Regions from separate parts of the Ferdinandcohnia sp. FSL W7-1320 genome, predicted to be linked through region 3. Evidence: riboswitches for the same ligand, from Rfam matches in the RefSeq annotation. Region 3 holds a riboswitch; each other region holds the start of a gene.

Region 1 (10,447 bases), 380 kb from region 3:
GAATGCTAAAAAAAGCAAAAGAGTTTACTGGAAAAAATGTAGTGATGGCTTTACAAAACGGCGGTGGCATTCGTGCAGCAATAAATGAAGGACCAATCACAGTAGGTGAAGTGATCACAGTTCTTCCATTTGGTAACACGTTAGCTACGATGGAAGTAACAGGTGTTGAGCTTAAAGAAGCGTTCGAAATTTCTGTTAGTAAGTACCCGGATGAGAATGGTGGTTTCCTTCATGTCGCTGGAGGAAAGGTAGAATTCGATTCTACAAAACCAGCTGGCCAACGTGTAGTTGAGGTTTACATTAAAGATGCTAAAGGTAACTTTGTAGCAGTTGATGAAAATACAACATATATCGTAGCAACAAATGCCTTCACAGCTAAAGGTGGAGATGGTTATGATGTATTTGCAAAAGCATATGAAGAAGGCCGTGTAACAGATTTAGGACTTTCTGATTGGGAAAACTTCCGTGATCACTTAGTAAGCATTGGCAGCGAGGGAATCCCAACTGAGGTTGAAGGTAGAATCGTTGATATTACTACTACACCGGGTGAAGAAGAACCGGAAGAACCTCAAATTATTGTTGTTACTCCAGAAGTCGAAAGAGGAAATAAATATGTAGTATCAGAAGATGATTTGGGTGATCTAAACGATGGAGCTATTGTTAGAGTTGAAGTCCCTGCTAAGAAAAACACAATTTTTGTATCATTGAGCCCTGAGGCCATTGCGAAACTTAAAGCAGCAAATGCAACATTAGTCATCTCAAATGGCGTGGTTGACCTTCAAATTCCTTCTTCTATCTTACCTGATAGTGAAACGGAAATTAAAGTACAGAAGGACAACCGTAAGGATGCTATAGTTGCCTATGATTTTACAATCAAATCTGAGGGTAAGGGCTATCACAAGTTTAACGAAAAAGTCACAATGACTTTTTCGGTTGACCCTAAATCGGTGGATGATCCGAAAAAAGTGAAGGTCTTCTATTGGAATCCAGAAAGTAAGAAATGGGAATTGGTGGGTGGCGACTTTAAAGATGGTAAAATTACAGCCACTACCGATCACTTCAGTACATTTGGTGTACTAGAGGTTAAGGATTCTAAGGAAACTCCAGAAACTGATGAAAAAGATAATAATACGAATGACTCAACGACATCAGAATCTGGTGGTAAGAATGCCAATGGTGGCAAAAAGCTTCCGATTACAGCAACGAATTCCACCAACTTGTTAGTTATCGGTCTCGTGTTAATCCTTATAGCTGTTGGTATCCTCTATGTAAACAGAAGAAAAACAGCTTAATAGACTGTCAACAAGCTAGTAAAGAGGCTGGGACATAACTAGCTTCGAATAGTGATAAAGGAGAATTTGAGTGAACTCAAGTTCTCCTTTATCTATTTTTTGCTATTAATTTTCACACAATCTTATCTGTTGGCCGTGAATTTTCTTAAATTCACGGCCATTAATGCAAGGCCCATTTCATTCTCAACCTTCGATTTTCCACGTACAGAAAATCGAGTGAAATGCAAATTAGCCTTCAAGAATCCAAAAACTGGTTCTACATCAATCTTACGTTGACGATAGATGGCACCTGTTTTTTCTTCTGAAAGCTTCGCTCTCACATATTCTTTTTGATGTTCCCACTTCTCGTTCACCATTAACTTTCGATTATTACCTTCTTTAGCTTTTGTACAGGATGAACGGAATGGGCAGTCAGAACAGTCTTCGCATTCATATACTTTAAATCCCCGTTTAAAGCCTGTTCTATCCGTACGTTCAGATTGATATTTAAATGGAAGATGTCTGTGATTTGGACAAGTGTATGTATCCGTTTCTTCATCGTACTGCCAGTTGTCTGGGTTAAACTCATTTTGTTTATGTTTTTTCTTTTGTTCTTTCAGATACATATTATAGGTAATTAGAGCTTCTCGTTTACGCTTAGAAAGGATATCATCATAATTTTGTTCACTTCCGTAACCTGCATCTGCCACAATATGTTTCGGTAATTCGAAATAATATTTCTCGATTTGATCTAGAAATGGAATTAAAGTACGTGTATCTGTTGGATTTGAAAATAAACTATAGGCAAGCGCGTATTGACCTTCTGTTGCGATTTGTACATTATAACCAGCTTTCAATTGACCATTTTTCATATAATCCTCTTTCATTCGCATGAAAGTTGCATCATGGTCTGTTTTTGAATAACTATTACGTGTGCCAAAGATTTCAAAATCTCGTTGATATTTCTGAATCCGTATAATATAATCAGTCAGCTGCTTATGCACTTGCTTCGGATATTTTCGTTCACTTCTTAGTGCTTTTCTTTCTTCTACGCTCGATGATGTTTCAATTTTTTGGTCATATTCCGTAATGACTTCATTTACTTTTTCAACCATTTGGTCGAGTTCTTTAAGTGTTAATTGTTCATCATTGTCTCGTTCAATTTCAGGTAGGATTTCTTTTTCAAGTAATTCGTTGTACAGTTGATTTGATTTTTCAATTAAGTTCTTGTGGTATTTCTCAATCGCCTTTTTCCACACGAATGTAAATTTGTTCGCATTCGCCTCTATTTTTGTACCATCAATGAAAATGGCTTCTTGATTGATTAATTTCTCCTGTACTAGATGGCAACGGAATTGCACGAAACATTGTCGAATCAGTTCTATTGCTTCGGGGTGAACACGGAAACGATTAATGGTGCGATAACTCGGTTCATAACCTTGGGAAAGCCACATCATACGGATACTATCTTTTAAAAGCGCCTCGATTTTACGTCCAGAAAAGACAGACTGCGAATACGCACATAAGATAATTTTTAACATCATGCGTGGATGATAAGCAGGGCAACCTTCATTTCGAAGAAATGGTTCAAGTGCTTCAGCTGGAATACTTTCAACTAAGTTATGTACATGGAAGGCAATATCATTCTCTTGTAATTTTACTTCTAAATTTAAAGGCAAAATTAATTGATTCATGTTATAATCTTTAAACATAAGGACACTTCTTTCTGTTTGGATTTGGTGTGGTAACTTAATTTTAACAAAGAATGTCCTTATTTTTTATTTAAAAATAATCAAAGCCTGTGAAATTTTACTCATGGTAAAATTCCACAGGCTTTTTCATTTCAGAGGAGGGTTTTGTCCCAGCCTCTTTTATTTAAATGACCTAATAAATATTTCTAAAGGATTTTTACAAAAATTGTTGAATTACTTTCTTAGTAAAATAAGGGAGTTATTCGAATGATTACGTACAGCTTGTTAAGAGGAAAAAAGGTTCAGCTTGTCAGAATTAAAGAAGATGATGTACCGATTATTGTAAGTTGGTATGAGGACCAAGAGTTTCTTAGAAATCTAGATACTTTACCATCTTTCCCTAAACATCCTTCTGCTTTTAAAGAGTGGGTTGAGCAGAAAAACGAGAAGGAGTTTGTTTTTGGGATTAAAGAATTGGAGACAGAGAAATTAGTTGGATTTGTGGACATTGACAGCATTATTTGGCCACATCGAAATGCTTGGCTTGCAATCGCAATTGGTGGAGAAGGAAACCGTAATCGAGGGCTTGGATACGAAGCCATGCAACTCGTGTTGGATTTTGCTTTCAAAGAGTTAAATCTTCATAGAATCCAATTAACCGTTTTTCAGTATAATGAGAGGGCCATCGCCTTATATGAAAAGTTGGGATTTGTTAGAGAAGGCACATCAAGAGAATTTCTAGAGCGTGACGGGAAGCGATTTGATATGTACTTTTATGGGCTGCTAAAACATGAATGGAAGAAATAAAAAATAATTCCCCTAGAAGCTAGGGGAATTTAATCTACTTCATTTCATAGTTTAAGTCCCAAATAATCCCGAATTGGTCCTTTACTTTTGCATATTTTGCCCCCCAAAAAGTATCCTGTAATTCCATGAACACAGTGCCTTTTTGCTTTAGGTCATTGTAGGTTTTCGTAATTTCCTCTTCACTTTCAAATTCCAAAACTAAAGAGATATTGTTTCCAAAGGATACACTTTGGTCGGGAGAGTCATCTGATACCATTAGTAAGAGTTCGTTCTTTTTGAACTTACCATGAATAAGTCGGTCATTAGCCCAATCCTGAGTTTCATAGCCTGCTTGAGCATATGTTTGAACATCCAATATTTCGCCCTTAAATATTTCCTGATAATATTCCAAGGCTTCTTTCGCATTCCCATTAAACATTAAATAAGGTGTCGCTTGTCCTTTCATTCACAAAACACTCCTTTTTAATATCAGCAAGTTGCCCTACACTATGTTTTCTATTTACTAAAGAAATCATACACGATTGTATATTTTTTCCTCATGAATCATTATAATTAAATATAATACAAAATACAAGAACGAATGTTCTTTTCGGAGGTGCGTTTTGTTTATCAGAAGACTTTTGCCAGAGGATGCTGAAAGCTATTTTAGGTTGCGATTACAAGCTCTAACAACTGACCCTGATGCATTTTTAGTTACGTATGATGAAGCAAAAAATAAAGATAACCCAATAGGAGAGTACAAGAAAAGTTTTCAATCTGAAGAAATAATAACGTTTGGGGCATTCGAAGGAGAACATTTAGTGGGTATGGTAACCTTAGTCAGGGAAACACGGCGAAAAATAAGACATAGGGCTAATATTGTGGCGATGTATGTTGATGATGAAAAAAGAGGCAAGGGAATTGCAAATGCATTGCTAAATGAAGCTATTAAAATGGCAGTAAATCTCCCTGAAATCGAGCAGATATATTTAACAGTAGATGCGGAGAATAAACCAGCTAAAGAATTGTACAAAAAACTAGGTTTTCAAACATTTGCTGTAGATAAAAAGGGCATTAAATACAATGGACAATATCGGGATGAAGAGCTCATGGTATTATTTCTCGAGAAATAATTGTCAATTTTTGTCTTGCTAAAATAATAGGTGTCCCTTATTATTAAATGTGATAGTATATATTGATAGAATTTGAATGTTAACAACTACATATTGTGTTTAGCCTTGGGGAAAAGATGCCATTTGTGCTTAAAAGGGAATCTGGTGAAAATCCAGAACTGCCCCCGCAACTGTAAATGCTGACGAAATGAACAGACCACTGTATAAGATAACTTAAATAAAGGTACTTATATGGGAAGGGTTCAAAGTAGAGCGACGCATGAGTCAGGAGACCTGTCTTTTCTTAAGATGTTTCACCTTCTTCGGGGATTGGGAAGATGAAACGGTGGCGACAGGTAGAGCAACTCTTGTGCTCTCTTGATGTTATCGTTTCATCCGCTCAATTGAATTGGGCGGATTTTTTATTTTAACGAATAAATTGTTAAGGGAGAGAAATAGATGAATAATACAACACAAGGGGAATTGGATTCCATTTTACACTCGCTTGAATATGCAGAAAGTACCTACCAGCTTGACACTACCGAAATTCGAAACAAACTGCAGGAAATAAATTTTAATACAGTTGAAGCGAACCAGCATGCACTTTTTTATTCCTTAAACAAAATTGCCATGGATCAACCCAACTGGACATATTTAGCGGCTAATCTCTATTTAAATGAACTGTATGAAAAAGCTGCAACGAATCGAAATTACAACAGGGCTCTAAAATACGGAAGTTTGTATGAGTTGCTACAGGAACTTACATCAAAAGGAATATATTCTGATGAATTATTAAACTCCTATTCTAAGGAAGAGATACTTGAACTAGGAGATGTAATTGATCCAGATAAAGATCATTTGTTTACATACATCGGTTTATTTTTATTAGCGGATCGGTATCTTGCAAGGGATTATGAAAGAAATATTTACGAACTTCCACAGGAGCGATTCATGATAATTGCAATGACATTAATGGAGCATGAGGAAAGGGAGGTTCGACTTACTTACGTGAAAGAAGCCTATTGGGCATTAAGTAATTTATATATGACAGTCGCCACACCAACTCTATCAAATGCAGGTAAAAGCTTTGGCCAGTTGTCCTCTTGTTTCATTGATACTGTTGAGGACTCACTTGATGGAATTTATTTAAACAATTGGGATATTGCTAGATTATCAAAAGATGGTGGTGGAATTGGCGTATACTATGGCAAGGTTCGCGCGTTAGGGTCTGACATAAAGAAATTCAAAGGAAATTCATCCGGAATCGTTCCTTGGATTCGCCTTATCAATGATACAGCAGTAAGTGTTGATCAATTAGGACAACGACAAGGAGCAATCGCCATCTATTTAGATCTCTTCCACAAAGATATTATGAATGGTTTTCTAGATTTAAAGACAAATAATGGAGATGAACGTCGTAAAGCTCACGACATCTTTACGGGGGTTTCGGTACCTGATTTGTTTATGGAAAAGCTGCAAGAGGTAGATGAAAACGGCAGAAGTATTGGGGAATGGCAAACTTTTTGTCCACATGAAGTAAAGCAAATCATGGGCTGGAGAGATGAGCAAGGAAATCCATTAGGGCTCGAGGACTTTTACGATGAACATGATAATAAATACTTTACCGAAAAATACTTGGAAGCTGTGAACCATCCACTTTTACCACGGAAATCCTATCGTGCGATGGATGTCATGGCAAGGATCATGATTGCTCAACTAGAAACAGGTACACCATATATGTTTTATCGTGATGAAGTAAATCGCCAGAATCCAAACAAGCACCTTCTAGGAACAGGACGTACTTCGATTTTCTGTAGTAATTTATGTACAGAAATCGCACAAAACATGTCCGCAACTGCGATTACGAAGGAGTATATTGACGATGAAGGAAATATTGTGATCATTCGAAAACCAGGTAAATTTGTGGTTTGTAATCTCTCATCTGTCAATCTACCAAGAGCTATTGGGGACGAGGTACTTGAACGTTTAATTCGAATTCAGGTTAGGATGCTTGATAATGTTGTCGATTTGAATACGATATCCGTTAAACAAGCTGATCTCACAAATAAGAAGTTTCGGGCGGTGGGCTTAGGTACATTTGGGTGGCATCATCTTTTAGCAGTAAAGGGAATTTACTGGGAATCAGATGAGGCTGTTCAATATGCTGATGAACTATATGAAGAAATTGCTTATCATGCGATCAAATCATCGATGGAGCTTGCAAAGGAAAAAGGAGCCTATAGTGAATATAATGGTTCTGAATGGGAAACCGGCACCTATTTTACCCGCAGAAAGTATTTGTCCGACAGATGGAATATGTTACGAGAAAATGTATCTAAACATGGAATACGCAATGGCTGGCTAATGGCTGTGGCGCCAAATTCATCGACAGCTAAAATTGGAGGTTCCACAGATGGAATTGACCCCATTTATGCGGCTGAATATGCGGAGGAAAAAAAGAATTTTAAGTTTAAAGTTACCGCACCAGATATCAATCATAAGACATATGAGTTTTATCGGAAAGCACGTCATGAGGTCGATCAGATTTGGAGCATTAGACAAAATGCTGCACGCCAACGTCATATCGACCAGGGAATTAGCTTCAACCTGTATGTAAGACATGACATTAAAGCAAAGGACCTTTTGCAGCTTCATTTAGAAGCATGGAGACATGGACTTAAGACAACATATTATGTGAGAAGCACGTCACAAGCAGAAATTGAAGAATGTGAACTATGCCATAGTTAAGGGGGAATAAGCTGATGAGTAGTCAGCCATTAACAAAAATAAAATTGTTTAATCCAGAGTTTCCGAATAAATCAACAGGAATCATTAATGGGGAAACTTCGGGAATATTGAATTGGAACGATATCGCGTATCCACAAATGTATACACTCTATCAAACCTTGCTTTCGAATTTTTGGAAAGCACAAGAAATCAATATGCAGGATGACATCAAACAATGGGACCAACTAAGTTCTATTGAAAAGGATGTGTTTTTACGAATCAACACGCAACTTGCATCATTAGATAGTTTGCAAACACCAACAATGAATCAGGTCATGGATTATGTGACGGATTCTAGTTTTAAAGCCATATTTGCAGTAATTTCGCAACAGGAAGCGGTCCATAATGAATCATATTCTTATATTCTGAGCTCGCTTGTACCATTTCAAGAACAAAATAAGCGTTTTAATCAGGCGAAAGAGGACCCAATTGTTCGAAAAAGAAATCAACTTATTCTAGAGGCTTACGAAGGTTTTAGGGAACAGCCAACTCCGGAAAACTTATTTAAGTTAGCGGTTAATTCGATTAATCTAGAAGGCATCTATTTTTATGCAGGTTTTGCCTTTTTCTATAATCTGGCAAGACAACAAAAAATGCTTAAGACTAGTACGATGATTAGCTATATTCAAAGAGATGAAATGCAGCATGCCTATTTTATTGCGCAATTTGTTCGGATTCTCTTATCTGAGAACCCAGAATTGAATACTGAAGAAAATAAAGATTACGTTTATAAGTCAATTGGACAGGCAGTAGAGCTTGAAAAAGAGTGGGCACGCTATATCTTAAAAGACATTGATGGAATCGATTTACGTGAGTTTGAAGAGTATGTCGAGTATCTTGCGAACAAACGCTTCCGCCAACTAGGGTTTCAAAATATGTATGATGAAAAAGAAAACCCAATGCCATGGATTCAAGTATTTAGTGATGAGATGATGAATGACACCAAATCTGACTTCTTCGAGCAAAAATCACGAACCTATACAAAAGTATCCCAATCCAATGGATTTGATGAGCTATAAGAATGAAAGTCGCCATTGTTTATACATCAATCACAGGAAACACAGAGGAAGCAGCAGGAATCATCAACCATTATATGAGAAGGTATACAAGTGAGTGTTTGATCTATTCGGTAGAACAATTTCCTTTTTACGAATTAGAATCCTTTGGTGTCGTCATCATCGGTACCTATACATGGGGGGATGGAGATATTCCTTTAGAAATGATTCAGCTTTACCGTGCTTTTGAGAACAATCATACAAAGGGTATAGTAACGGGTGTATTTGGTACTGGGGATCAATGCTATCCAAATTTTTGTGGGGCGGTTGATAAATTTCGCGATATGCTTTACGTACACTCAAATTTAGCAGCTACATTAAAAATTGAACTAATGCCACAGCAAATGGATGAACATCGATTTGAGCGCTTTGCCCAAGTTGTAACAGATCGAGTAAATAGTCAAAAGGGTATCACTGTTTAGTGGTACCCTTTTTCATAGGAAAATTTTAAACGTAAACCCATGGCAATGTTAAAAATAAATACTCCAATGAGCATCACTAGTAATATAGGAAAATCTAAAGTTGATGCAATGATTGGACCAAGGCTAGCGCCGGTTAATAATGTAAATGAATATAACGAAATAGCGGAACCACGTGCGTGTTCCCCCAACTTTCCTACAAGGGAAATGATTGAAGGGAAGAGCAAAGATATTGACGCAACAAAAGGTACGCTTAGAATTGCGATTAATCCAGGTGTTTGGGACATGAAAAGAAAAATAAGACTTGTGGTAGCTAGGATTAGTCCAAATAATAATGTTCTACGGTCTCCAAATCGTTGTACAAATTTTCCGGTAAATAGGGATAAAGATGCACCAATCAGTCCAATTGCCCTGATTTTGAATAATGTCTGTTCGTCGGCCCCATGTTGTTCATTTAAATATTGACCGATTCCATCATAGAACGCAACAAAGGATAGCAAAATTGAAAAAGTGATGATATAGCATATGACTAATGCAGGGTTTCTTACAATTTTATAAAAGTCTTGTAAAAGGGATGCATCATCTTTTTTCGTAACTGGTAAACTGGGGTATATGAACAAACTACCAATAAAAAGAACAAGATAGATACCAGCAAAACAATAAAAAACATTCTCCCAACCATAAAAATATGTGATACTTGAGCTCATAAGCTGTCCGAGTATTCCGGCAATTAAAAAACCGCTATTAATAAGGGCTAGTACAAGGGTCTGATGTTGAACTGGAAATATTTCAAATGTGTAGGCAAACGCTACCGGTGCAAAGCTTCCAAGTGCAAACCCCTGTAAACCACGAAAAACATATAGACTTGCCTCGTTAAAAGAAAAACTAACTAACCCAGTCGTAACAATTGATAAGAATAAGCCATATACAATCACTTTTTTTCTGCCTACCCTTTCAGAAAGTGGACCAAAGGTTAGTAACCCAATAGCATAAAAAAACGAAAAAATGCTTCCTCCAAGTACTGCTTTTTCAATAGAAATATGAATTGAATCTGAAATACTTTGATAAATGGGAATAAATGTGTAGATATTAGCCGCAACAAATAACCCCGTAATAATAAGCAAAAATGCTACAAGAAATAAATGCTTCAAGATAAACCACCACCCTTTTGTAAGATATGCCTAAACTGGAATTATTGTTATGAAAAAGAACATTTCTAGAATCTGGATGGTGTTACAATTCACTGTTCGACATTTTTTTTGATACAATTAGAGGATAAGAATGAAACGAATTATTTCTCTCTCTTTAGGAGGTTACTATATGTCT
Region 2 (10,447 bases), 1.1 Mb from region 3:
ACCATACGATTATTTCTTTATTAATCATGTTTGTTGCCTATCCTTCAACAGTTTTGATATACCTAAGTAATTTCCCAAAGGGGATTTATAAACGTATAATTTGGATTTTATTTTGGGTAAGTTTATATTCCCTAATAGAATATATTAATTTAAACTATTTAAATTTAGTTTTTCACCATAATGGTTGGACAATTGGGTGGTCGGTGTTATTTAATTTAATTCTTTTTCCAATGCTATGGCTGCATTATAATAAACCAATAATTGCGTTACTTACCTCTATTCCCATTATCTTATTTTTTGTTATTTATTTTCATGTTCCAATACTCTAATTTACAAATTAAATCGAACGTTGTAGTGAACTAGAGTGTGAGTAGTAACATGGTGGATACTGTTAATAAAAAAACTCTCTAAATTCCTCATTTAAGGAACTTAGAGAGCTTTTTTATTTGCTACTTTTCGAGAAAAAGTTACGGGTTTCTTCACGGATTTGTTTGGGCAAGACACGCTTAAGCTCTTCATGTAACCATGAAAGAGTTTTACTACGTAGATCATCACGCATTTTTTCTTCCGCAGCGAGCATAACTAAATTGATGGTACAGAATGAGGGAGCTGAACAGCAGCCTTCTCTATACACATAACCATTGTCTTTAATATTTTTACATTGAAAAATGGGCTTAGGACCTTCAATTGCTTCAACAACATCCCAAAAGGAAATTTCTTCTGGGGACTTAGATAACTTATATCCTCCCTTTACACCAGGGACAGAACTTACAATTCCAGCCTTAGATAATTTACCGAAAACCTTTGATAGAAATGTCTCAGAAAGTCCTTGGAATTCTGCCAGATCCTTTATCCCAACACTTTCTTTGGAAGGAATATCAATTAAATAAACGAGACAATGTAAAGCATATTCTACACCTACACCATATTGCATATAAATTCACCTACTTTTAATGAAGGAATATTAATTGTATCTTATGAGGATTTAGAGTACTAGTCAAATAAATGGAACCTATCAAATATGTAAGTTTGTTCAATTGACAAAAATAAAGATAACATTTATTATGGATAATGTTAATCGACGATTAACTTGGTCTTTAATTAAAACCAATTTAAGAGTACAACAAGAATCAAATTCATAGAGGTGAAACGATGAGAATTTTACAATTAATGGCTCATCCTGATTACAATAATCAAGAAAGAGCTGCAAACCGTTTAGCAGATGTTGGTTTACAAACATTACAAGAAAAATTAAAGGGTCAAGGAACAATCGAAGTAGTAAATATTTACGATTCAAATACTTTTATCCCGCAAATTACTGCGGATACTTTAAATTATACTGATCCTAAAGAAATGTCAGCTGAACGATTAGAAAAGTATGAAGCACAATATAAATTAATTAAACAATGGAAGTCAGCAGATTATATTTATATTTACATGCCGTTGCATAATTGGAACGTGCCTGCAAAGTTTAAAGACTATCTGGATAATATTCTAACAGCAGGAGAAACATTCAAATACACTAAAACTGGTTCAGTAGGATTAATGTCAGACGAAACTACCAAAGTCACATTTATCCTAACGAGTGGAAGTGAATATGATACGAATTACCGATATGTAAATTTAGATATAGCGCCACAATATATACGCGGAGTACTGCACATGATAGGAATTAACCATATGAAATTAATACGTGCTCAAGGCTTAGACATGTCTACTAACAACATAGAAGAAATAATGAAATCAGCTGAAAAAGAGTTAGTAGGATATATTAATTCACAATCTTTCTAAACTAGACTTTTGAATTAAAGGGAAAGGTAAAAAAATGCAGATAAAACTAAGCTTTTTTAAGGAGGAAAATAAAAATGGAACAACGAATCGATTATTACAATCTAGCACCAGAAGCCCTTAAAATCATGATGGAAATGGAGAAGTATACAAAAACTACAGGTATAGACCGTAAACTTCGTGAACTTATAAAAATTCGAGCTTCTCAAATAAATGGTTGTGCATACTGTATTAACATGCACACGGCAGATGCTAGAAAAATGGGAGAAACAGAACAACGAATTTATTGTATTAGTGCCTGGAGAGAGTGTACATTTTATTCAGACGCGGAAAAAGTAGCACTTGAGTTGACAGAATACGTGACACTAATCCCAACAAAACGTGTGCCAGATGAGCTTTATCAACGAGTACGTGAACATTATGACGAAAAACAATATGTTGACCTTGTTCTAATAATTAATCAAATCAACAATTGGAATAGAATTTCTATTGCAATGGGGAATACAGCAACAGAGATGTAATTAATTTGAACAATCCATTTGACAAATGGAATCCAAAAGAACCAGTCTGTATGCTTTTAAATTTCTACTTTACGACAAAATAAATTTTCTAGTATAAATTGATCGCAATCATCTTCATACACAAGAGATTGTAAAGGATTCTACTTAACGAAAGGTGCGTTGATCCTTAAGGATTACGCACCTTTTTGTTGTAGTTTTTAAGCTAACACAAATAGATAGTTGAATAAGCGAAAGCTTTCATTCATAAGACCGTTTTGTAATAAAAAAATTCTAAAAACGACCGCTAGTAATGATTCGTTTTGGGTAATTTAAGAATGGCACGATTAATGCAAATGAGAGGATGTTAATAAGTGGAAAAAAAGTTGTTAAAATTACTAGTGGCGTTATGTACTGGTTCTATCCCATTTTTATTTAAGGGACCAAAAATGAGAGAAAATCTTTTGATTTTCTTCGCAAAGGGTGTTATTGCTACTCTAATTGATGCTTACGTTGTTGGAAAACAAAAACTTGAATATCCAATTCGTCCTTTTCCTAAAATTTTCAAAACGAATATTATTTACGACATGTTATTTTTCCCGCTTTTAAGTGTGATATGGGTCAAAATCTCGTATAATGATCATTTTGGCAAAATATTATTAAAAAGTTTAATTTTTAGTGTTCCAATGAGTATTGGGCAATGGTTTATGGAAAAGAACACGGGATTATTCAAATGGAAAAAATGGTCTGCCTTCCATACATTTGCAAGTGTTAATTTTACTTTGTTTATTATTAGAGGTTTGGTTGGTCTGATAAAAATAATAGATAAGTTTAAAGATAAGCAATATATAAATGAATACTAAAGGTTTATACAATGAAGAAAACGTATATATTAGAAGCAATTCTCTGGAGTGTCTATTATTCGTAGTTATTTAATTAAGAATTTCTTTTAAAGATAATTTTAGTGCAGACCTTCATAGTATCAAAAGGACAAAGCGTAAGTCTCCGCTATGGTTGCTAAGGCAGCCTTTTTTATTTAAATGTAATAGATTGTGAAATTATTTATCTTAAACTAAAGGCAGCTTATCCATTCCGTCAAACAGACTATTCACTAATTGCAGAGGTTCAAATATACTTACTTTATTATTCATTAAAAATGTAAGGCAGCTTACATTTTTTTAAAGGGATTCCAAGTATAATCTAAAGTGTAAGTTATTAGAAACATTTTGGAGGAGGAACTAATCATGGTATTAGTATATTGCAATATAGAATCTACCTCTCATAAGGTAATAACTGAGTGAAGGTATTATTGGCAATGTAGTTTTGACAGCTTGCAAGAGATCCAAGTAGTGTATGTAATGTAATAGCATAAAAGAAGAAATTAATATATAGATTCGATACCTTGAGAAAAGATTTAAGAGTGCCCCTAATGTTCTGAGGGATTCTTTCAAAATTGAAGGAAAAGATAGGGTTTAGGTAAAACTAAGTACTAGTAGGAGGCATGATTATGTCAACAAATTATGAATTAGCTACTTTTGCTGGCGGATGTTTTTGGTGTATGGTTCAGCCATTTGATGAGTTACCAGGCATTATTGATGTAGTTTCAGGCTATACAGGTGGGCATAAAGAGAACCCAACCTATGAAGAAGTATGCTCAAACACAACGGGTCATTATGAGGCAGTTCAAATTACGTATGATCCTAATGTGTTCCCGTATACAAAGCTCTTAGAACTATTCTGGCAACAAATAGATCCAACCGATGCACATGGTCAGTTTGGTGATCGCGGAGAGTCCTATAAAACGGCGATATTTTATCATACTGAGGAACAAAAGAGACTAGCCGAAGAGTCGAAACAGGCATTAGAGAATAGCAAAAAGTTTTCAAAGCCAATCGTGACAGAAATCAAAGAGGCATCTGTGTTTTATCCAGCAGAAGAATATCATCAAGGCTATTATAAAAAGAATTCCTTTCATTATAATATGTACAAGGAAGGATCTGGACGAGCGGGATTTATTCGGGAAAATTGGAAGAAACACCATGCAGAAAACATAAAGAATCTTACTCCTATACAGCACCATGTGACTCAAGAGAATGGTACGGAACCACCCTTCCAAAATGAATTTTGGGATAACAAGGAAGAAGGAATTTATGTTGATATCGTTTCTGGAAAACCATTATTTAGTTCATTGGACAAATTTGACTCCGGGTGTGGATGGCCTAGCTTCACAAAGCCTATTAAGCATCAAGAAGTCCTTGAAAAACTAGATACGTCCCATGGGATGAGACGCATTGAAGTCAGAAGCTCATCAGCAGACTCTCATTTAGGACACGTATTTGATGATGGACCACGTGATAAAGGCGGGCTTCGATATTGCATTAACTCTGCAGCACTTAAATTTATCCCAACTGAAAAGCTAAATGAAGAAGGCTATGGGGAATACCTTCGGTTATTTAAATAATTTAGAAAACGTTCCTGGAGACTTCTCTAGGACGTTTTTTTATATTTAAAGCATCAATGCTACAATGGATATGGTTTTACATATATTATCAGGTGATTGTAAATGCAAAGAAGAAATCGATCTATTTACTGGTTTTTGATTATGAAATGATTATAAAACGGTATAACGGGGAGTGAAGACATGGATAAACTCATGTTGCTTTCACAAATTAATTTACTAGATGAGCTACCAGAAGAGGAATTAAAGAAGTTAGACGAAGTAACGGTAACCGTCCCTATTAAAAAAGGTACAATTATCTTAAGTCCGACTCAACAAATGAGGTCGTTGTTTTTCTTGAAAAAAGGACAGGTTCGTTTATATAAGATATCCTCAACAGGAAAGGAATTCACAATTGATCTTTTAAGTGAAGGTAATATCTTTGGAGAAACTTCTAGTTTTTCCTTAACAGAATCTAACATTTATGCAGAAGCGATGGTTGATTCCTATGTTTGCTCGCTAGCAAAGGAGCGTTTTGAACAGTTACTACGTCAACATCCCGATATTTCGTTAAAACTTATAACTATACTGACCTCAAAGTTAAAAGAAGTGTACGAAATAACAGAAAGCATTGCTTATAAAGATGTCAAATATCGAATTCTTTTACTTTTTATGCAGTTAAGTAACCGATTTGGTGTAAGAAGTGGGGAATGGCAAACAGTTGAGGTCAAGATTACTCAGCATGACATCGCAAGTATGATCGGGTCATCAAGAGAAACTGTTAGTTTATTATTAGGAGAATTAGAAAGGGAACAAGTCATTGCAAGGAAGCCATTAAAAATTAATACAGCTCTGGCTAAGAAAGTGTATGGGGTAGAGGAGGGGTAATCAATACCTACTTTCATATCATGTTTATAAAGGAAAAGGCTTGGAGCATACTATACAAAGCACAGTGATTTAAGTAGCGTTAAAAATGAAAAAGGGGTGGTGTAAGATGAAAAGGCAGCTTCCACCTGGGCAATTTGAAACAGAAAAATGGCCAATTCTGCACACAGGGGATGTTCCCGAGTTTAATGAAATCACATGGAATTTCAGACTTTTTGGAGAAGTGAAGCAAGAAAAGTCCTTATCCTATAAGGAATTCATGGAGCTTCCAAAAACCATATCAACCGTAAACATGCATTGTGTTACCACATGGTCTAAATTTGATACAACTTTTGAAGGCATTGCGCTTAGAGAGTTATTGAAATTAGTTGAAATGAATGAAAGCGTAAAATACATCAAAATTTACGGTTACTCCAATAGGGAGAGATTTGGTTATTCTGCAAACTTACCGCTAGAGCCTTTATTAGGGGACGATTCTTTATTTGTATTCCGATGGAAGGATAAAAATCATGAATGGCAAGATATTGATCTAAAACATGGTTATCCACTACGGTTTATTCCACCAGAAGAATTTTATCTATGGAAAGGCACAAAGTGGGTTTCAGGGATAGAGTTTATGAAGGAAGACGAGGCTGGTTATTGGGAAGAGCGTGGCTATTCGATGACGGCCAATCCATTTAAAGAAGAGCGATACCGTTAACACAGTTAAGTACATAAACTTTTTTATACTTTGCTTCCCATTAAATAAAATAGACGTGTTTATCGGCACGTCTATTTCCTATTAAATGATTGATTCTCAAAGGTTTTCTTCAACTGTATTGGTTAATTCTATTATACTTCATAAAAGGAACTGACATGACCTTAACTCCTATTTACAAAACAATAGGGTTGTATTATAATTTCTCAGAATACAAAAAAATGAATATTTCGCAAATAGGTTTCTTACCATTCTTCTAATGAGAGAATGTGAGACTAAGAGGGAAGTTGGTGTAAGTCCAACACGGTCCCGCCACTGTAAGCGAGGAGGAAGGTTACAAATATCCACTGTGTAAGTAACATGGGAAGGAGTAACCGACCGTTGATTCGCAAGTCAGGAGACCTGCCTATTTTGTTTTTTAAGCTTCCTCGAGGAAAGGAACGTTTAAAGTGCAAATAAATGATCATATGATACTATATTTGTTATATTAGGATTGCTTTATTGGAGTTCTAAGCAAATAACCTTTATTATGCCTTTACGAAACGCTCTTCCTGTGGAATGGCGTTTTTTTGTGTTCAAAATTTGAAGGGGGATAAAAAAATGAAGGAAATGTTGAAAAAATGGGGTCTGTTTAGTCTTATTTTTCTTTTTACCATGGGTATTGTTGCAGGTTGTGGTACAAAAGAAAAAACGGCTCAAGATGAAAAGGCTCCAAAAACCGTTGAAAATGTTGAAGGGGAGAACGCTAATCAAGAGTTCCCTATCACGATTATAGACAGTGCTGATCGAGAAGTTACGATTGATGAAGAACCTGAATCAATTGTCTCCATACAGGCAAGTAATACAGAAATTGCATTTGCACTTGGCCTAGGAGAAAAAATCATTGGAGTTTCGGATTACGATAATTATCCATCAGAAGCACTTGAAATACAAAAAGTAGGTGCACAGGATATCAATGCAGAATTGGTTCTTTCACTTCTTCCGGACCTAGCTCTTGTTACTGATTATCATTACAATACACATCCTGAAATATTAAAGCAGTTTGAAGATGCAGGAATTGATGTGATTGTCGTTGGAAGTGCTTCTTCATTTGAAGATGCGTATGAACATATAGAAATGATTGGGAAAGCTACAGGAACTGCGACTGAGGCAAACGAAATTGTGACAAATATGAAGCAACGCTTTGATGAAATCAAGGAAAAAGCTTCAGCTATTACAGATAAAAAGAAAGTCTGGGTTGAGGTTTCGCCAGCACCAGATATTTTTACAACAGGAACCAATACGTTTATTCATGAAATGCTTGAGGCAATTCAAGCTATTAATGCAGCAGAGGAGCATGAAGGGTGGGTACAGTTAACAGAGGAGGAAATTGTCCAATTAAATCCTGATGTCATCATTACAACGTATGGCTACTACATAGATAATCCAACTGAAGAAGTATATGGGCGTGAAGGCTGGTCTGAAGTTCCTGCAGTTAAAAATAAACAGGTCTTTGATGTTGATAATGATACGGTTACGAGACCAGGTCCTCGGTTAATTGAAGGAGTCGAGACTCTTGCGAAGCTTATTTATCCAGAAGTTTTTAATAAATAAAATTACGTGGTTATATATTCTAAGTGGAGGGTTTGTACTTAGTACAGCCCTCCTAGGCGTATTCATTAGTAGTGTCCACGTGCCTGTTCCAACCATTTTACATATTGTGCTAGACAACACATTTGGTTGGGGCTGGCTTAATGAGGTTGCTAGAAATGAAGAAATGATCATTTGGAATATCCGATTACCTAGGGTATTGCTGGCATTTTTTGTTGGTGCGTCTCTTGGATTAGCGGGTGCAGCATTCCAAGGATTATTACGTAACCCATTAGCGGATCCATATACAATCGGGGTTTCATCTGGTGCATCTCTTGGTGCAGTAATTGTTTTATTTTTTCAGTTTACGATTTTGGGGTTAGGAAACTTTACTCTTCCTATTGTTGCAATCGTATGTGGTTTTATTTCACTCCTTATTGTATTCGGACTTGTTCGATTGAGTAGTCGAAGCTTAGCGATTGAAACCATTATCTTGGCGGGGATAATTGTAAGTTCTTTTATTGGAGCAGTTGTTTCCCTCATTATTTCACTAAGCGACCAAGATTCAATGACTCAAATTATCTATTGGTTATATGGAAGTGTAGGACTAAGAGGCTGGAGTCATGTTCAGTTGATTCTTCCATTTATGTTGTGTGGTTCCTTTATTTTGTTCTACCATTACCGGGAGTTGAATGCGTTAGCTCTTGGGGAGGAGGCGGCAGATCATATTGGGGTTGATGTGAAGAAAGGAAAGTTGTATATCCTAATCGGAGCCTCATTATTAACGGGAGCCGCAGTTGCAGTGTCTGGATCGATTGGTTTTGTAGGACTTGTCATCCCACATTTAGTGCGTATTGTTACAGGGCCAAATCATCGCCATGTGCTACCACTTTCCCTAATGGTAGGTGGAGCATTTCTTATAGTAGCTGATTTAGTATCAAGAAGTATTATTGCTCCAGAAGAACTGCCAATTGGTGTTATTACAGCTTTAATAGGTGCACCTGTTTTTGCCCTATTATTAATCAGAGAGAGAGTTGGAGGGGAACGAAGATGATTACAGTTAACAATTTAGTTGGTGGTTATTCGAATTCTCCTATTTTTCATGGAATAAATCTTGAGATTCATCAGGGAGAATTTTTTGCACTTCTTGGACCAAATGGAAGTGGAAAAACAACCTTGTTTAAATTGATAACTGGGCAATTGCCGATCATAAAAGGTGATATATTCCTTTCTGGTAAAGAAATTTCCACTCTTTCAAAGCTTGAGAAGGCGAAGAAAGTGGCTGTTCTTACTCAGGAGGCGCAGGTTTCATTTGATTTTACAGTGGAAGAAATTGTGAGTCTAGGGCGGTATCCACATCAAAAAGGTCTATTTAAACAGCTATCGCGAGTGGATTGGAACGTCATTGAAGAGGTGATGGAAATAACGAATATAAGTCAATTTCGAAAAATTCCATTCCGAATGATCAGTGGTGGCGAGAAGCAAAGGGTGTTATTAGCTAAGGCATTGGCGCAAGAACCTGAGATTTTACTTTTAGATGAGCCAACGAATCATTTAGATGTGAAACACACATTCCAAATGTTGGATTTATTAAAAGAACGGCAGCAAAGTATGGGGTTAACCATTTTCTCCATTCTGCATGATTTAAATGTTGCTTCTCAATATGCAGATCGAATCGCCATGCTTCATAAGGGCTGTTTATTAGAAGTTGGAGATGTTGACAATTTCAGAAAGACCGACCTACTAAAGAAGGTATATGAAGTGGATATTAAGCTTGGGTCTCATCCGACAATTTCAAAACCGCAACTCCTTATGACACCAGGCTATCATCAAGCAGAACCTTGTACACGTTTTGAAAATTCTTTTCAGATTCATCAAACGAAAGAGTATATTCACATTCAGTTCGATCACCCTTTACGAACAATTTCGAATGGGGTCATCGGTGATGGTGTTCAATGGTTAAGGCATTTTTGTAATTTTTATGTTGATAAGAATTATAATTGCTCAGCACCTGACCGTGATTTGCGAAATTGGATGACGAAGTACGCTATTCCTTATGAGCAAGCGGTTGGAATGATGACAGCTGTTCAATTAAAGGATGTGGTTATACGTCATGAAGAGTTTGAAGGTATTCAAATGCTAGCTGTTGTAACTGCAGGTACCGGGAATGCTGTCGATATTTCTAGTCGTACCCATTCTAAGGTGAGTCAATCAGTAGGTACAATCAACACGATGCTGTTCATTGATTCACATTTTACAGATGGTGCACTTGTAAATGGCTTTATGTCAGCTACAGAAGCAAAATCAAAAGCATTACTAGACATGAATATTAAAGATCCACACTCCAACACGATTGCAACTGGTACATCAACGGATTCACTACTTGTAGGTCTTACTCAACAAGGGGAGAAAACACCATCCGCAGGTTCAGGAACCACTGTTGGAAAAGCCATAGGTCAAATCGTGTATGAAGCAACAAAAGAAGCTATCCAAAAGTATTTACAAAGAGTCCAAACGAAATAAGGTGGGGATGTAAATGACCGAACGACGAATTGTAATTGCAGGTACTGGAAG
Region 3 (10,447 bases):
GTGCAATATGAATATTAATCATAATGTAAACAAGAATGATACCATACAGACCAAAAATACCTGCAGCTAACATAGTAGCAAATCGTAGGATTCGAAACGCAATTCCTGCACTATACGATGGAATGGCAAATGAGGAAATGGCTGTTAACGCTACAACTATTACCATAACAGGACTAACGATTCCAGCTTGAACGGCAGCTTCACCAATAACGAGTCCACCTACAATTCCGATGGTCTGGCCAATTGTTTTCGGCAGTCGAATCCCAGCTTCACGGAGAAGTTCTAATGTAGCTTCCATTAATAGTGCCTCTACAATTGCAGGAAAGGGCAGGCCTTCCCTGGATGCAGCAAGGGAAAAGGCTAATCTTGATGGAATCATTCCCTGATGAAAGGAAACAATTGCAATATACAATGCTGGTAAAAATACTGCGAAAAATGCCGCAAAATACCTTAATATACGTATTAAACTACCAATGAACCATCGTTCATAATAGTCCTCAGGTGATTGGAATAGGGAAGCGAGTGTAGTTGGTGCTATTAAAACAAAGGGTGTACCGTCTAATAATATAGCTACCTTTCCTTGAAAGAGAGAGGTTGATACCTTATCAGCTCTTTCCGTATGTAAAATTTGTGGAAAAGGTGAAAGAAAACTATCCTCAATCCATTCTTCAATCGTTCCACTTTCTGGCGCATCATCTACATCTATGCATTTTAAGCGACGGTTAACTTCTGCCAAAATTTCTGGGTGAACAATTCCTTCGATATAACAAACAATCAAATCCTTTTTCGAACGGCGGCCAATTTTATTCGATTCAAACCGAAGATTAGGATCTCTAACATTTCTGCGGATTAACATAGTATTCGTTCTAATATTCTCGGTAAAACCTTCTCGGGGGCCCCTTATTAACGATTCTGTCATGGGTTCTTCAACCCCTCGACCAGCCCATCCTTTACTGCCGACGAGGAGTACTTGGTTAATACCATTTATAAAAAGAGCTGTGTCTCCCTCTAAAATCGCTAACATCACTTTGTCCAATGTATCAGCCTTTTTTAGTTCATGGACGGAGAGAACTCTATTCTCTAATTCAGTCAAGATATTCTTTCCACTAGGAGGAAACTCCTGATTGTTTTTTGTACAGCTAATTTGAATACTTTTAATAATCTCTTCATTCACTAATTCCTTATCTACTAATCCATCAATACATACTACCGCACAAGGATGTCCACTTTCACCAATAGTAAACACACGAACAATCAGATCACTAGGCGAGTCTAAGATATTTTTGATGTTGGATAAATTTTCTGTTAAATCATCATAAATTATACTCGGTATTTTAACATCTTGATTCTTCTTTTCCCTCTTGTTTGATTTTCTCGATTTACTAAATATGTGCCGTAGCATCTATAAAATCCTCCAACATACACAATTAGGAACGTTATATTAAATTCCATCCTACCTCATAATTTTTCCAATTGTAGCCATATTATGTACTTTAAGATAGTTAAAGACATGTATTGTAACCGATATGGATAGCGGATTGTTCAAGATTATAGGGGATATCTACTCTCCAATAAAACGATTCCAGAAATAAATGGGAAAGCTAAACAAACTGTTTAGTAATTGTCAAAGTAACAGAGGTGATATGTTAGATATCACAATAGTTGAAATGTAGTGTTTTATTCATAAAAGTGCCTAAGTGAATAAAAAACACCAATATTACGAAGAATAATACTATTTCATTGTGAGAGGAATATTGAAATGGATCCTATAGTAAAGGAAATAAGGTCAATTCTTGGTGAGAACAATGATTTTTTTCTTCAACGTGATATTGTAGCGGACTCTGCCGTTGTCTTGTTATGTCTTGATACATTAGTTGATAAGCAAAAAACGAGAGTCGTTCTTCAAAAGTTAATACATGGGTTACTGTCTCAGGGTACATCAACACAAGATATCTGGAATGTAATTGGTGAAAGGATAGAAGGTAGCAGTCATAAAGTGATTTCTGCCATAAAGGAAGGCAAGCTTGCTATTAATATAGAAGGTACAAACCGGTGTATACTATTTGAACCTGTTTCCAAAATGCTAAATAGATCGATTGACGTATCAACAAATGAAAATGTCATAAAAGGTGCGCTAAATTCTTTTAACGAGGATATTGAAATTAATATTGGATTACTGCGTAAACAAATTGTCTCAAGTCAACTAACTGTTAATACCTTTTCGATAGGCAATGATATTCCTAAAAGTCTTGCAATACTCTTTATAAATGGGAAGGTCGATACCAAAATTGTTGAAAAGGTGAACTCTCTTATTGAAAAAAATAAAAAAATGGATATAAGCAATATACAAGGTTTATCGAAAATGTTCGAGTTTTCAACTTGGGATACCATATCAAAATTTAATTCAACAGAGCTTCCTTATAATGCGTCACAGTCTCTTAAAAGGGGGAGAATAGTTCTATTTATAGACCAGTTACCCTTTGCCATCATTTTACCGAATTTGTTATGGGATATGTTTATCGTTGAGAATGATCGTAATCTTCCACAACCTCTCATGATTGCGCTCCGTTGTTTACGGGTGATTGGTCTGCTTGTTGCATTAATTAGCCCAGGTTTATACGTAGCGTTAGTAGCGGTTAATCCCGAAGTTCTTCAAATTGAAATTGCTTTATCGGTTCTCCAAAGTCGAGAAGGAGTTCCTTACCCTGCAATTGTAGAGGTATTGATCATGCTGGTTATACTTGAACTAATACTTGAAGCGATTGTAAGACTACCAAAGTCTATTGGTCCAGCAATTACAATGGTTGGAGGAATTATTTTAGGACAAGCCATTGTTGAAGCAAAATTAGTAAGCAATCTATTAATTATCATTCTGGCAGCAACTACTATTGGCAACTCGACGCTAATTGGGGCCCAGAACTTCACTTCAATAAGGATATACAAATATATAAATGTCATTCTAGCATCTATTTTTGGTGTGTTTGGACTAGTAACAGGCTTTGTTATCATCTGTGCCCATATGGCTAGTATAAATACTTTTGGAAAATCCTATCTTCATATTAACACTGGGAGGAGTGAGTACTAGTGGTAAGAAGTTTGCATGTTGTGATTCTTTATTTGCTTACACATTTGGGACTTATCTTCTTTATGTTTCCTAGTAATATTATCGCTAGTACGCAACAAGGTCATTGGCTACCAATTCTGATAGGGATATTTGTACATGTGTTATTTTTACACATTTACATGAAAGGTTTAAATTATTTTCCTGGAGAAAACTTAATAAGTATATTCTCGGGTATAGGGAAATGGGCTGTCATATTACTTCTAGTTCCGGTACTATTGTATTTCTTCATTATTACATTAATAACCGTTCGAGCTTATTCAGAAATTATTACACTTGTTTTTTTATCATTTACACCACTATGGGCGGTTACTCTTTTGTTATTGATTGTTTCAACATATGTTGCAAAAAACGGAATGGAAACGGTTTTAAGGACAGGTATACTGTTGGCTATTATTTTTCTCCCACTATTCTTATTTGTTTTTATCTTATCATTTCAAAATGTGGATTGGAGATATTTTAATCCTGTAAGACCTGATCTTAACTTCCTTACAAGTAGGAGTTACTATGAGAGCTTTTTTGTTTTTTCAGGTGGCTTTTTGTTTCTTGGATTTGTACAACCTTATTTTTCGTATGAGAGAAAGTACATTATTTTTTCGGCATTATTACTTATTCCTTTTTTTATTTTTTCCGTTTATATACCTATTCTTACCCTTGGCCAAGCTACTGCTTCGGTTACCTTTTTACCATTTGTAGTCATTGCTGACTCAATTAACGTTAGTTGGCTGATGTTTGATAGAGTGACTCTCTTTTTCCTATTAAGTTTAATTTCCTTTATGATTTTATATATTTCTCTTGTTATGTGTAAAACAATCCTTATTATAAATCGTTATGTGCCTAGTATTAAACCAGTCCACCTTTTGTATCTATTATCTTCATTACTCTTTTTTCTTTGTTTTTTGATTCCAGATTGGAAGGATGTTGAGAAACTATTTTGGTGGAATACATTATTAAGATTCTACGTATTTATAGCTGTTCCATTATCGATCTATTTCTGGGGAGTCAGAAAAAGGAATGGTAAACATGAAACTATATAATAAAACTGTCATATATACATTTGCAATTTTACTTATAACGATTTTACCTTTGACGGGATGCTGGGATAATAAGGATATCAACCATCGATTACTTCCGGTTGTTCTCGGTGTGTCTAAAATAGAAAATGAATATGAAGTTATAATTAATCTACCAGTGTCAAATGCTGGGAAAATCGAATCAAGGATCGTATCTTTCAAAGATAAAACAATAGCAAAGGCGATTGACACAATTAGTAGAAATTTAGAAAGCAGGGTCGATCTACTTCATGTAAAACTTATCATAATAGAAAGAGGAGCAGCAGAGGACGGTGTGAAAGATATTATTGGAGGATTTATGCGTTCCCGTGAAGTTTCCCCTAAAGCTTTGGTAGCCATTTGTGATGAGGATATAAATGTGCTCTTCTCAAAGTTAAAAGATACAATTGGATCAATTGGTTCAACAACTGTTGATTTCTTTGAGAAGAATGCAGGTTGGGATCCTGATATTGCACTTACAAGAGTTTGGGAGGTTTACCGAGGAATCCATTCCTATACGTATGATGTTGCAATCCCCTTAATTCGTTCAGGGGATGAATTTCCTATGGAACAAATAGGATCAGCCATCGTTAAAAATGGGAAAATGGTAGATCAAATAAGTCCGGATGAAACGCTATTATATAATATTTTTAAAGGCGAAAGTAGTTCAGGAGAAATTGAGGTTATGGAAAAAGCAACTGTTCGGATTGTTAATAATTCAATCCACCACAAAGGTTCGATGCATAACAACCAACCCTTCTTAAAAAGCAAAATTAAGTTGAAGGTAGTGATATTGGAAACAAGAGGAGAGCCGTCTCTAAATGAAATTAAAAGGGAATTAAACCAAGCACTTAGTGAACGATTTAACAATATGATTTCAAAAACAAAAGAGAATAAGGCAGATATTTTTGGAATAGGTCAATTCTTTCGGAGAGAATTAACACGTAAGGAATTAAAAAATTGGAGAACAAAATACTATACAAATTTGAAAATGGATATCCAATTTAATGTAGACATTCAAAACCAAGGTTACCTCATTACTTCTTAATGGTTATCACACAGAGTGGACAGTCAATAAGTGATGAGTGTCCTAAAGGAAAAACTAAAAATTGGGACACACGGTTACTACTAAAGTTGTATACATTATTTAAAAGAAGAATAGAGGTGTCTTTCTGGGTACTGTTGAGGTGTACGGGTTAAGTCAATATTCCAAGAGTGAAATAGCATCAATGATCATGTCTCATGTTAACGAGACACTTGACGATTTTGATCTTGAAATAATAAAGATAGCCATTATCGGGAGTCGTTTATACAGCAATTTTCATGCCGAAAGTGATTTGGATATTGTCATCGAATATAGTGGAACTGAACGAGAAGATGATGTTTTTCATCATCTCATGGATGAACCACTATATATCGACCATATCAAAGTTGACTTTTTACCATATTGGGATTTGAAAGGTGATGGAATCGGGAATCGCAAGCACATTGTTCTTTTTGATCATTCGTATTTTTACTAAAGTTTGGAGACAAGGGTCAGTTTAAGAAAAATGAAACCTTTCCCGTTTTGTATCGTATATATAGTATGAAAAAAATAGGAGGGGATAGAGTGAAGAAACGATTTTTAGTTTTTTCTTTAATAGGGTTACTATTTCTTGGGGCTTGTTCCGTCCTAGAGGATGTTAATAATACATTATCGTATGTGAATGAGGCAACAGATTATGTCAATGAGGTTAGTACTTTTGTTAACGAGGCTCCTAGCCTAGCAGAACAGGCTGTTACCGATGAGCAAGCAAGAGCAGATCTTGAAACAATGCTAACTGAAATGCAGGAAGACATGGATTCATTTAACTCACTTCAGCCACCAGGAGTCGCAGAGGACCTTCATCAACAAATCGTTGATTATAACCAGCAAGCAGAGGAAGGCATTAACCTTTATTTAGATAATATCGAAAATGGACAATTAGATCCAGCTCTACTCGAAAATAGTGAGTTATTTCAAACGTTGCAGAATGTAACGAATACAATAGATCAAATTCAACAGTTGGGTGAATAAAACATTGCTCTAAAATAAATGGCTGTGACAACTATTTTATGATTGTCACAGTTTTTACTTTAGAGATTAAAATATTTTTAAATATATATAGTGTAAGGAGACTTTACTGGATAGATGGGGTGGACGTGAATGGCAATCTCTAATCTACCGTAGAATCATTGGATTAACATAAGGTCTATTTTGATAGTGTTTATCCGAATACCATATGTAACTAAAGTAATTTAAGTAGGTTCAAATTACCTTACGATTTACTTTGCTTCGGAAGTAACAATATTTTACAAATGTATATGATTGGACTATAATGCAGTTAGAATAAAAAAACGAATATTAACAAATAGGTTTCTTAATGTGCTCCTAGTGAGCCAATTAAGACTAAGAGGGAAGTTGGTGCAATTCCAACACGGTCCCGCCACTGTAAGCAAGGAGGAAGGTTACGTTTTATCCACTGTGCAACTAGCATGGGAAGGAGTATCCAACCGTTAATTTGCAAGTCAGGAGACCTGCCTATTTGTTTTGTTTAAGCTTCCTCGAGGAAAGGAATGTTTAAAGAGCGGCAATCTCTAAATAATATATGTTTGCTATTTAATAGATAGATTGCAAGTTTTATATACGAGCAGTATATAAATTGCCTTTTCACAACGCTTTCCTGAGGGAAAGCGTTTTTGGGCGTTCAAAAACAGGAGGGGAAAATAGCTAATTGAGTTTTGTTCTTCTATTATCAGATCGATAATGGGATCTTAAAGGCACAGATGGAGATTTACTTGGTACCGTAATAGAAGGAGGCGAATTATGGGGACTTGCTATAATGTGGACTTATTTCTCGTTCGTCATGGGATAACCGACTGGAATCAGGAAAAACGGTATTTAGGGCATGCGGACCGACAAGTTATAAAAAGTGAACTACATCAACTTTTAGAGTTAAAAAGAGATTTAGTAAAGCAGGAATTTGATTCTATCTTTACTAGTGATTTACGACGGTGCCAAGAAACATTTGATTATTTAAATATTTCGACGGAAGCTACTATAGATTCAAGATTAAGAGAAATAGACTTTGGTGATTGGGAGGGAAAAACATATCATCACTTAAAAAATGAGCCACGTTAGCAGGAGTGGCTTGATGATTGGGAAGCAATACCAATACCAAACGGTGAGGCAGCGGAAACCTTCAAATCAAGAATTGATGCCTTTCTCCATGATTTATTTCTACAAGTAATGGAACGTCCAACTAATGAGAGGAAGCATATTCTTGTCATTACCCATGTGGGTGTCATTCGCTACATAGTATCAAAATACTTAGCTTTAAAAACCTTTTGGGAGGATTCGGTTTCACATGGTCAGGGTGTTTTATTATCAATGCAGTATGAAGGGGACTGGAAATGCAACTCGTTATTGGCGGTGCCTTCTCGGGAAGGAAGTAAGTAGGAGAAGAGAATAACCGATGTAGCCGGATAATAGCCTATGATGGTAATTCGCTCCGAGATTGGAAAACAAAATGGGAGCCCGAAACTACCTTGGTATAAGAGGGACGGGAAAAATGGATTGCAGCTGAGCTTACGAATACCAAAACAATGACGACATTCGAAGTAGGTTTATGGAAATTTTGGAGACCTTGCTTAACGAAAAACAAAAACGTAACAATTGAATCGTCCCTCGTTATGTTAGAGATTGGTAAAGGAGTTGTTCCGCTTTAAAAGGTCGAAAGCAGACTGCGAGAAATTGCCGGTTGGATTGCTTAAGATGCTACCGGGGTCTCTGAAAAAATATAAATTGTTTGGAATGGATTATCGGTCGAATAAAATAGAAAAGTGATCAAACCTGCAATTATATAACATTACGAAAAACAACCTTTCAAGTTTTTACACTCTTTGCTATAATTGTTAAAAAGTGAAACGTTCAGGTAAAGGTGCCTTAACTGAAGCCATTTTTATGGCTTGTTGTTAAGGTGCCTTTTTTATTTAACTTATTATTGTTAGCGCTTTCTGAATCCTGAATTGTGAAGAAGAGTAAATAGATTGGAGGCTTAAAGATGTTTAAATGTACATTGAAAAATGAAGTGTATCAATTTCAGTCCATTAAAGAAATTTTAGCAAAAGCAAGTGAGGAGAAATCTGGGGATATTATGGCGGGTATTGCAGCTCGTTCGAATTTGGAGCGTATGGCAGCAAAATTTGTTTTAAGTGAGTTAACCTTAAAGGACATTTACAAGGAACCAGTGATTCCATATGAATCAGACGAAGTGACAAGGATTATCTATGATGATATTAATCAATATATTTATCAAGAAATCTCGGGTTGGACAGTTGGTGAATTAAGGGAATACATCCTCTCGCACAACACAGGTTCTTCCCAACTGCTACGAATTAGTAAAGGGCTAACGAGTGAAATGATTTCTTCTGTTGCAAAGTTAATGTCCAGTATCGATTTGGTGATGGCTTCACAGAAAGTTAGACCGACTGCTCACTGCAACACAACAATTGGGGAACAAGGCCGTTTAGCTTTTCGCTGTCAGCCTAACCATCCAAATGACAATCTAGAAGGAATTCTTGCTTCTTTAAAGGAAGGACTTTCGTACGGGGCAGGGGATGCAGTAATTGGAGTCAATCCTAATAACGATTCAGTAGAATCTGTATCTAGGATTTTACACATGACACATGATTTTATGAGGCAGTGGGAAATTCCGACACAAAATTGTGTATTAGCACATATTGCCACTCAAATGAAAGCTATTGAAAAAGGGGCACCAAGTGGAATCATTTTTCAAAGTTTAGCTGGAACAAATTCAACAAATGATGATTTTGGAGTTTCAAAGTCTATTTTAGATGAGGCAGCAGACCTAATGGCTAAACACGGTACTTCAGCAGGTCCGAATCAATTTTATTTCGAAACTGGACAAGGTTCTGAGGTTTCACTCAATTCTCACCACGGTGTTGATATGCAAACCCTTGAGTCAAGAACCTACGGGTTTGCACGCCACTGGAAACCATTTATGGTCAATAATGTCTCTGGATTTATTGGACCAGAAACTCTATACGATGGAAAACAAATGATACGTGCGGATTTAGAGGATCTTTTTATGGGGAAATTACATGGAATTCCAATGGGAATTGCGCCAACGTATACAAATCATATGCAAGCTGATCAAAATGACCAGGAAATCGCTGGAATGTTAACGGCGTTAGCTGGGGCGAACTTTTATATGGGAGTTCCAGGCGGGGATGATGTAATGCTTAGTTATCAGGATACAAGTTACCATGATGATGCTAGTTTAAGAGAGATGCTAGGTTTACGACCATTAAGAGAATTTGAAATTTGGATGGAAAAAATGGGGATTATGGAAAATGGTCGATTAACTGATAGAGCAGGAGACTTATCTATTTTTAAATAATAGGAGATGATGGAATGGATATTCAAGACATTGTCAATCAAGTAATTGAAGAATTGGAAAAACAGAAAAAGGTATCCAGCACCAATGATCAACAAGAAAACATCAATAGTCATATTATTGTGGAGAATAAAAGAGAAATTGGAGTAGATAATCCAGTTGATTATGACATCATCGAAAAAGCAAGGGCGATAACACCAGCAAGAATTGGAGTTGGTCGTACAGGGACACGATTCAAAACAAAGGAATATCTCTATTTTCGGATCGACCATGCTGCTGCACAGGATGCAGTATTTAATGGAGTATCGGAGGAGTTTTTAAAAGAAATGAATTTACCTGTCCTTCATTCCAAATCAAAATCAATGGATGAATATTTAATGAATTTAGATAGCGGTCGTTTTTTAAATGATACTTCTAGAGATTGGGCTAAAAAAAATCTATCAAAAAACAAACAAGTCCAAATTGTCATATCGGATGGCCTAAGCTCCACCGGGATTGAAGCCAATATACCAGATTTACTACCTTCATTAATTCAAGGATTACAGGTGAAAAATATTTCAATGGGAGAACCTGTTTTTATTAAAAGAAGTCGTGTGTGGATTCAAGATGAAATCGCTTCTATGACAAATTGTGATGTAGTGATTTCCTTGATAGGTGAACGACCAGGGCTTGCTACATCCAAAAGTATTAGTGCGTATCTTATATACAGACCAACAGAAAATACGGTTGAGGCAGACAGAACGGTAATTTCAAATATACATGAAGGTGGAATTCCTCCTGTCGAAGCGGGTGCTTACCTTGCTGACATAATAGAAAAGGTTTTAAAACATAAGGTA

Evidence for each region. Region 3 has a riboswitch for cobalamin ahead of NST91_RS17350 (histidine phosphatase family protein). Riboswitches for the same ligand answer to the same signal wherever they lie in the genome.
Region 1: linked by a shared signal. The riboswitch ahead of NST91_RS19160 (ribonucleoside-diphosphate reductase subunit alpha) and the one ahead of NST91_RS17350 (histidine phosphatase family protein) in region 3 are both predicted to bind cobalamin.
Region 2: linked by a shared signal. The riboswitch ahead of NST91_RS12230 (ABC transporter substrate-binding protein) and the one ahead of NST91_RS17350 (histidine phosphatase family protein) in region 3 are both predicted to bind cobalamin.

What each region holds. Positions count from the first base shown of each region.
Region 1 is NZ_JBBPAM010000001.1:3,877,496-3,887,942, reverse strand. It holds gene NST91_RS19185 (5'-nucleotidase C-terminal domain-containing protein) at 1-1,292, shown strand, start outside; gene NST91_RS19180 (IS1182 family transposase) at 1,415-2,983, opposite strand; gene NST91_RS19175 (GNAT family N-acetyltransferase) at 3,230-3,769, shown strand; gene NST91_RS19170 (VOC family protein) at 3,804-4,214, opposite strand; gene NST91_RS19165 (GNAT family N-acetyltransferase) at 4,372-4,881, shown strand; cobalamin riboswitch at 4,979-5,176, shown strand; gene NST91_RS19160 (ribonucleoside-diphosphate reductase subunit alpha) at 5,320-7,608, shown strand; gene NST91_RS19155 (ribonucleotide-diphosphate reductase subunit beta) at 7,623-8,666, shown strand; gene NST91_RS19150 (flavodoxin domain-containing protein) at 8,669-9,124, shown strand; gene NST91_RS19145 (MFS transporter) at 9,121-10,272, opposite strand; gene addB (helicase-exonuclease AddAB subunit AddB) at 10,442-10,447, shown strand, end outside.
Region 2 is NZ_JBBPAM010000001.1:2,410,351-2,420,797, forward strand. It holds gene NST91_RS12190 (CBO0543 family protein) at 1-329, shown strand, start outside; gene NST91_RS12195 (RrF2 family transcriptional regulator) at 443-934, opposite strand; gene NST91_RS12200 (NAD(P)H-dependent oxidoreductase) at 1,153-1,791, shown strand; gene NST91_RS12205 (carboxymuconolactone decarboxylase family protein) at 1,866-2,309, shown strand; gene NST91_RS12210 (CBO0543 family protein) at 2,660-3,148, shown strand; gene msrA (peptide-methionine (S)-S-oxide reductase MsrA) at 3,793-4,746, shown strand; gene NST91_RS12220 (Crp/Fnr family transcriptional regulator) at 4,927-5,610, shown strand; gene NST91_RS12225 (molybdopterin-dependent oxidoreductase) at 5,717-6,307, shown strand; cobalamin riboswitch at 6,526-6,728, shown strand; gene NST91_RS12230 (ABC transporter substrate-binding protein) at 6,905-7,897, shown strand; gene NST91_RS12235 (FecCD family ABC transporter permease) at 7,860-8,927, shown strand; gene NST91_RS12240 (adenosylcobinamide amidohydrolase) at 8,924-10,396, shown strand; gene NST91_RS12245 (cobyrinic acid a,c-diamide synthase CobB) at 10,410-10,447, shown strand, end outside.
Region 3 is NZ_JBBPAM010000001.1:3,501,516-3,511,962, reverse strand. It holds gene NST91_RS17380 (spore germination protein) at 1-1,402, opposite strand, end outside; gene NST91_RS17375 (spore germination protein) at 1,760-3,085, shown strand; gene NST91_RS17370 (GerAB/ArcD/ProY family transporter) at 3,085-4,158, shown strand; gene NST91_RS17365 (Ger(x)C family spore germination protein) at 4,145-5,221, shown strand; gene NST91_RS17360 (nucleotidyltransferase domain-containing protein) at 5,361-5,693, shown strand; gene NST91_RS17355 (DUF6376 family protein) at 5,783-6,229, shown strand; cobalamin riboswitch at 6,549-6,751, shown strand; partial or broken gene NST91_RS17350 (histidine phosphatase family protein) at 7,019-7,651, shown strand; gene NST91_RS17345 (ethanolamine ammonia-lyase subunit EutB) at 8,256-9,614, shown strand; gene eutC (ethanolamine ammonia-lyase subunit EutC) at 9,629-10,447, shown strand, end outside.